DNA from 2 places in the Martelella sp. K41-7 genome. Region 2 is predicted to be linked to the other one. Evidence: predicted binding sites of a transcription regulator. Region 2 holds the regulator's gene; the other holds the start of a gene.
What was found. Region 2 encodes PhoB, which activates phosphate uptake and scavenging genes when phosphate is short. Its sites were predicted from a motif close to TGTCATNNANCTGTCAT; they were not measured.

Region 1 (3,901 bases), 1.3 Mb from region 2:
TGATCGGTCTTGCCGGTGTTTTCAATCCTTTCGGCAAGCCCCAGAAGCTCGCCGACGATGGCGCCGGCAGCGCCTGCATCCTGCTCCAGACGGTGGTCGATCACTTCACGCAGATTAAGAAAAGCCGCCTCGATGCTGCGCGGCAGATTATCGCCGCCGCGCGCGCGTTCACGCTTGTGCTGGCGGGCGCCAAGCCGTTCGGCAACCGCCTTCAGTGCCTTGACCGCCAAGGCGGCTTCCGGCGCCTGCGCATCAAGATAGGTCTGTCCTCTGTCCGTGATCGAGTAGGATTTCTTGTTGCCATCGGCTTCGGCCACCACATAACCGCCGTCCTCGAGATAGGAAAGCGTAGGATAGATCACACCGGGACTCGGTGAATAAAAACCGCCACTCAACTCCTCGATTGCCTTGATGATTTCATAGCCATGGCGCGGCTCGTCGGCGATCAGCTGCAGCACAAGAAAGCGCATCCGGCCATGGCCAAGAAATCGGCCCATGCGGCCACCGCCATCCTCGTCGCCAAACCCGCGCCTGCCTCCGCCACCGCGGGCTCCGTGGCTCGGTCCCCGCCCCATGGCGAAGAGCGCCCGCACATCGCAATTGCGTGCATCGTAGCACTTGCCAAAATGGTCATACATGCCAAGACTTCCTTTAGTCATGTTTTCGATATATCGAAATATAGATCGATTTCCTCAAGACGCAAGGATTTCGATATATCTAAAACATGTTTTGTCCTGAATTTTACGATCGACGCTACCGATGCCACTCCTGCGGCCCCTTATGTCGCCGACAATACCAAACAAAGTTTCCTTGCTTGCAATGACTTGTGCTGGCGCGCAAACAGACTATTATTCGAAGAAGAGCAGCAAAATTCGCAGGGAGTTCGAAAATTGGACCTGGACGATATCGATCGTGCGATTCTGAAGGCGCTTCAGAACAATGGCCGCATCACCAATGCGGAGCTCGCGGAAACCGTGGGCCTCTCACCGTCCGCTTGCTCGCGCAGGCTTGACCTCCTGGAAAAAAGCGGCGTGATCGAGGGCTACACCGCCAAGATCTCGCCCGAGGCGCTCGGATACAAGATGACAGCGCTTGTCCACATCTCGCTGTCCGGCCAGTTCGCCCGTACGCTCGCCGAATTCGAAGAGGCGGTCAGGCAGTGCCCGAATGTAATCGTTTGCTACATGGTTTCGGGCGCATACGACTATGTACTGCGCGTGGCAGCGAAGGATCTGAAGGATTATGAGCGCATCCACCGCGACTGGCTTTCCGCCTTGCCGCATGTTGTCCAGATCAACTCATCCTTCGCGCTTCGCCCGATTATCGAACGCCTGAATGTCGATGTTGACGAGGCGTTTAGCGCTGCGCCGGTTTGACCATCAAAAGCCAGTTCCCGCCATCGGCCCGCCAGTCAGGCGCAGTTACCAGCGGCTGGCGCGCCACCTCCTTGAAGCCGAGCCGTTCATAAAAACGTCTGGCGGGGGCGTTGGCATCCGATACAATCAGGCTGATGGCGCTGTCACCGCAAATCCGGTCTGCCTTGTCCAACAGAACCGAACCAAGACCGCGACCGCGATATTCCGCGTAAGCCGCCAGCACACGAAGATAGTATGTACCTGCCGCCTGCCGCTTGAGTTCGCGCAGCGGCGCGAGAACAGGATGATCGCCGGCGCAGATGCTATGCTGAACCTCATTTTCAAGAGGATAAGCAATCATCAGCGCCGCAACGTCAGACCCGAGCGTGGCGACCGTACCATTGGTCCAGGAAATCGCGCCGTCTTCCCGCGACGCGCTCTCGCGCCCGGCCTGCCATGGATCTTCGGCACCGCCCTCAAGCTGGGCCCAGCACCAGAGCGGCAGACCGTGTGCAGCAATATTGATCAGCCGCACCATGTCCGGCACATCCTCGCGGGCCGCATTGCGGATCGTGAAACTGGTAACCAAACGTCTCTCCCGTATTGACGGTCGGCACGCCCTCCGAATAGCCTGCCTCCGTTTCATTTAATCGGCATAAGGTTGGTGCTCTTTCACACCCGATGTCAACCGCCTGTCACAGGACGGTGCGAAGCGGTACTCGTGTTCCCACATTTTCCGCGCAAGCGATGAACCCCGGAGCTATCATGTCCACGCACATTCTCTTGCCTTCGATATCACGCCGCGCCCTAATCAAGGGCATGTCCGCCGCATCGGCCCTGATCGCACTGCATCCCTTCGCCGCAAGAGCGGCAGGCAACCAGGCGCATCTGAGACTGATGGAAACAACTGATATCCACGTCAACGTGTTCCCTTACGACTACTATGCCGACAGGCCCAATGACACGATGGGGCTGGCGCGCACGGCCTCGATCATCGACGCCATCCGCGCGGAGTCTGCCAATTCGATGCTGATCGACAATGGTGACTTCCTTCAGGGTAACCCGATGGGCGACTATATTGCCTATGAGCGCGGCATGAATGAAGGCGATGTTCATCCGGTCATCAAGGCCATGAACGTGCTCGGTTATGATGTCGGCACACTCGGCAATCACGAATTCAATTATGGCCTCGATTTCATGCTCAAGGTCGTTGGTGGTGCCAACTTTCCCTTTGTCTGCGCCAACCTGACCAAGGGTAGCCTTGCCAACGATCCGCGCAATGACGAACTGATGTTCGCCCCCTATTTGATCAAGGAAAAGATGATCAATGATGGCGCCGGAAATAAAAGCCCGGTCAAGATCGGCTTCACCGGGTTCGTTCCACCGCAGATCATGGTCTGGGACGAAAAGAACCTCGCCGGCAAGGCCAATACCCGCGATATCGTCGAAGCAGCGAGGGCCTGGGTGCCGGTGATGAAAGAGGAAGGCGCCGACATCATCATCGCCCTCTCCCATTCCGGCATAGATGGTACCGGCCCGTCGGAACTGATGGAAAATGCCTCGCTCTATCTCGCCGGCGTTGATGGCATCGACGCGGTCTTTACCGGCCACCAGCATCTGGTCTTCCCCGGCCCCACCGATTTCCAGGGCATTGCCGGCGTCGACCCGGAGAAAGGTACGCTCCAGGGCAAGCCCGCCGCGATGGCCGGTTTCTGGGGCTCGCATATGGGTCTGATCGACCTGCTTCTGGAAAAGGACGGCAGCAGCTGGAAGATCGTCGACTTCTCCACCGAGGCGCGTCCGATCTATCATCGCACCGAGGACCGCAAGGTCGTCGCCGACGTCTCATCCGACACCGCCGTTATCGCCGCCGCCAGCGCCGATCATGAGGCAACGCTTAAATATGTCCGCACCCCCGTCGGCAAAACGTCGGCAGCACTGCAGTCCTATTTTGCGCTCGTAGCCGACGACCCGTCCGTCCAGATCGTCTCCAAGGCACAGATCTGGTATACAAAGGACATGCTGAAAGACAGCGAATACAGGGACTTCCCCGTGCTTTCCGCCGCAGCCCCGTTCAAGGCCGGCGGTCGCGGCGGTCCGGACTACTATACCGAGGTCCCGGCCGGCGACATCGCCATCAGGAATGTCGCCGACCTCTATCTCTATCCCAACACCGCCCGCGCCGTGCTGATCAACGGCGCGCAGGTGCGCGAGTGGCTGGAAATGTCGGCAGGCATGTTTAACCAGGTTGAACCGGGTGCCAAAGACGCACCGCTCCTGAACCCGGATTTTCCATCTTACAATTTCGATATCATTGACGGCGTGACCTACAAGATCGACCTGTCGAAGCCGGCGCGTTATGCCAAAGACGGCAGCCTCGCCAACCCGGACAGCCACCGTATTGCCGACCTTTCCTTTGACGGAAACCCGATAGACCCCGAACAGCAATTTGTGGTGGCGACCAACAATTACCGGGCCGGCGGCGGCGGCCACTTTCCTGACATCGATAATGACGTCGTCGTCTTCGTCGGCCCCGACACCAACCG
Region 2 (3,901 bases):
TCAGCCTGAATATACGCGAGCATACTGTCACGGCGTTGATCGGCCCGTCCGGGTGCGGCAAGTCGACCTTTCTGCGGACCCTCAACCGCATGAACGACACGATCGACAATTGTCGCGTGACCGGTACGATCACGCTTGACGGCGAGGATATCTACACCTCCGGCATCGATGTGGTGGAGTTGCGTGCACGCGTCGGCATGGTTTTCCAGAACCCCAATCCGTTCCCGAAGTCGATCTATGAGAATGTCGCCTACGGGCCGCGTATCCACGGCCTTGCCCGTCATCGCACCGAGTTCGATCAGATCGTCGAGACCAGCCTGATCAAGGCGGGGCTGTTCAACGAGGTCAAGGATCGGCTGGACGAGCCGGGCACCAGCCTTTCCGGCGGCCAGCAGCAGCGGCTGTGCATTGCCCGCGCCATTGCCGTCAGCCCGGAAGTCATCCTGATGGACGAACCCTGTTCCGCGCTCGATCCGATCGCGACAGCCCGCGTCGAGGAACTGATTTCCGATCTTGCGGAGAACTACACCATTGTGATGGTGACCCATTCCATGCAGCAGGCCGCGCGCGTGTCCGAGCGCACCGCGATGTTCCATCTCGGTCATATGGTCGAGGAAAACAGTACCGATACGATTTTCACCAATCCCGCGGATCAGCGTACCCAGGATTACATCATGGGACGTTTCGGCTGAGGGGCGGTTGCCGCACGCTCACGCCAAGGAAGGATTAAACATGGCCCCCTCGCATATTCTGACGGCTTTCGATGACGAACTGAAATACCTCCAGCGCCGGATTTCCGAAATGGGCGGTCTGGCGGAGGAAATGGTGAGCCAGTCGGTCTCAGCCCTCGTCAATACCGATACCGAGCTTGCCGAAAAGGTGATCAAGGACGACCTCGCACTGGACGAGGCCGAGCGTGAGATCGGTGAAAAGGCAATTGTGACCATCGCCCGTCGTCAGCCGGTGGCTGCGGACCTGCGCGAAATCATGGGTGCGATCCGCATCGCTGCCGATCTGGAACGCGTTGGCGATATGGCGAAGAACACCGCGAAGCGGGTGATCTCTGTGCAGGGCACCGGCGTTCCGCGCAAGCTAGCGCACGGCATCGAGCATTTGTCGGAACTGGCGTTGCTGCAGCTCAAGGAAGTGCTGGACGCCTACACAACGCGCCAGGCCGACAAGGCCAACTCGATCCGCGAGCGCGATGACGAGATCGATGCGATCTATACCTCGCTGTTTCGCGAGCTTTTGACCTACATGATGGAAGATCCGCGCAACATCACCACCTGCACGCATCTTCTGTTCTGCGCCAAGAATATCGAGCGTATCGGCGACCATGCCACCAACATCGCTGAAATGATCTACTACATTGCCACCGGCGCCCAGCCCCAGGGAGAACGTCCCAAGGACGACAACTCTGCTGCCGTCGGTTCCGATGATGTCTGAAGCCATTTGAGATCAGGGAGATAGACGTCCAATGGTGCCGAAAATTGCAGTTGTCGAAGACGAGGAAGCACTCAGCGTCCTGCTACGTTACAATCTCGAAGCGGAAGGCTATGAGGTCGAAACCATCATGCGCGGCGACGAGGCCGAGATCCGGCTTCAGGAGCGGGTTCCCGATCTGCTGCTGCTCGACTGGATGCTGCCGGGGGTCTCCGGCATCGAGCTTTGCCGTCGCCTCAGAATGCGGCCGGAGACAGAACGCCTGCCGATCATCATGCTGACGGCGCGTGGCGAGGAAAGCGAACGGATACGCGGTCTGGCGATCGGTGCCGACGACTATGTCGTCAAGCCGTTTTCCACGCCGGAGCTGATGGCGCGGGTCAAGGCGATCCTCCGCCGCGCAAGGCCGGAAGTGCTCTCCAGCGTGCTGAAATGCGGCGATATCGAGCTTGACCGCGAGACCCACCGTGTCCACCGCAAGGCGCGCGAAGTGCGGCTCGGCCCGACGGAGTTCCGGCTTCTGGAGTTTCTGATGACGTCGCCCGGCCGGGTGTTTTCCCGCGCCCAGCTTCTCGATGGTGTCTGGGGTCACGATATTTATGTGGATGAGCGCACCGTCGACGTCCATGTCGGCCGGCTGAGAAAGGCACTCAATTTCTCGCAGATGCCGGATGTGATCCGCACCGTGCGCGGAGCGGGATATTCGATGGAGGTCTAAACGCTGCTAGCGGCGTCAAAAAAGATTTTCTAAACGATTTAATATCCGTCATTGCAGCCATTCCACGTTGGTCTATGCTGTATTGGCATGCTGCCCGGATGTGTTGAATCGACCGGTCGACGATTGATTTTTCCGCCGTGATTGTCCAATTGGACAACCGGATTGGTTGGCCGCTCGGCAGGCGGCAGCGCCGACAAGACCCGCTTTTCCCGTGATGCATCCTTCCGCATCCCGGAACGCTGGTCTCTTGAGGCCACAGGATAAAGAGGATTGTTGCGATGAGCAGAGCCAGTTTCGTGGAGCCCGCAGTGATGGGGGAGCTGATGGCCCGCATGCTGTGGGAAATCGGAGCGGTGCATTTTGCGCCGGATGAGCCCTACAAGCTTGCCTCCGGTCTGGTCAGCCCGGTTTATATCGATTGCCGGCAGCTGATTTCCTATCCGCGCATTCGTTCCACGCTGATGGATTTCGCCGCCGCCAAGGTGCTGCGCGATGCTGGCTTCGAGAAGTTCGATTGCGTGGCTGGTGGTGAGACTGCGGGTATTCCCTTTGCCGCATTCCTTGCCGACCGGCTTGAACTGCCGATGATCTACGTTCGCAAGAAGCCGAAGGGCTATGGCAAGAATGCGCAGATCGAGGGGCATATGCCGAAGGGTGCGCGCGTTCTGGTGATCGAGGACCTGACCACCGCCGGTGGGTCGATGTTCAACTTCATCAATGCCATCCGTTCAGCCGGCGGTGTGGTGGAACATGGCATGGCGTTGTTTTATTATGGGATTTTCGGCGAGGCGGAGAAACGTTTCCGCGAGGGCGGCGTTAACCTCCATTACATCGCGACCTGGAAGGAAGTGCTGAACGTCGCGCGTAAGGATGGTCTTGCAGACGAGGCAACGCTTGAAGCTGTCGGCACTTTCCTTGATCATCCGATGGATTGGTCGCGCGCGCGCGGCGGGCTTCAGGAACTGATCGTCTGAAAGGCGCTGAGGGCCCCTTGCTATAGGCGTCCGCTCCCGGTGAGCGGACGCGCAACCGGAATTGGGAGAGAATGATGATTTTATGCTGTGGTGAAGCCCTGATCGACATGTTGCCGCGCGAGACCGACAAGGGCGAACCGGCCTTTGCCCCCTATGCCGGTGGCGCGGTCTGCAATACCGCGGTCGCGCTGGCCCGGCTCGGCCGCCCGACAGGGTTCTTCTCCGGCATCTCCACCGATCTGATGGGTGACATCATCCGCGAAAAGCTCGATGCCTCGAAGGTCGATCATTCCCTCGTCGCACTATCCGACCGGCCGACCACACTTGCCTTCGTCAAGCTGATCAATGGCTCGGCCAGCTACGCCTTCTATGACGAGAATACAGCCGGCCGGATGATCACCGAGGATGATCTGCCGGCCATTGGCGATGGCTGTTCGGCAATGCATTTCGGCGCGATCAGCCTTATTCCCGAACCCTGCGGCTCCACCTATGAGGCGCTGTTGATGCGCGAGGCGGACGCCCGTGTTATCTCGCTTGACCCCAATATCCGCCCGACCTTCATCACCGATCCTGCCAGTCACAGGGCGCGGATCGAACGCATGGCGGCCAAATCGGATATCGTGAAATTCTCCGATGAGGATCTCGACTGGTTCGGTCTTGAAGGTTCGCTCGATGACAAGGCGCGTCACTGGATCACAGCCGGTGCAAGCCTCGTGGTGATTACCTGCGGCGCGGACGGGGCAATCGGCTACACTGCCGAGCACAA

Region 1: the regulator PhoB is predicted to act here: its motif matches at 2,038-2,054, upstream of AC0L7L_RS05860 (bifunctional 2',3'-cyclic-nucleotide 2'-phosphodiesterase/3'-nucleotidase).

What each region holds. Positions count from the first base shown of each region.
Region 1 is NZ_CM147867.1:1,225,968-1,229,868, reverse strand. Features, by position in the region: gene AC0L7L_RS05875 (PadR family transcriptional regulator) at 1-638, opposite strand, end outside; gene AC0L7L_RS05870 (Lrp/AsnC family transcriptional regulator) at 891-1,376, shown strand; gene AC0L7L_RS05865 (GNAT family N-acetyltransferase) at 1,357-1,944, opposite strand; gene AC0L7L_RS05860 (bifunctional 2',3'-cyclic-nucleotide 2'-phosphodiesterase/3'-nucleotidase) at 2,121-3,901, shown strand, end outside.
Region 2 is NZ_CM147867.1:4,279,954-4,283,854, forward strand. Features, by position in the region: gene pstB (phosphate ABC transporter ATP-binding protein PstB) at 1-692, shown strand, start outside; gene phoU (phosphate signaling complex protein PhoU) at 733-1,446, shown strand; gene phoB (phosphate regulon transcriptional regulator PhoB) at 1,478-2,161, shown strand; gene AC0L7L_RS20260 (orotate phosphoribosyltransferase) at 2,440-3,135, shown strand; gene AC0L7L_RS20265 (carbohydrate kinase family protein) at 3,210-3,901, shown strand, end outside.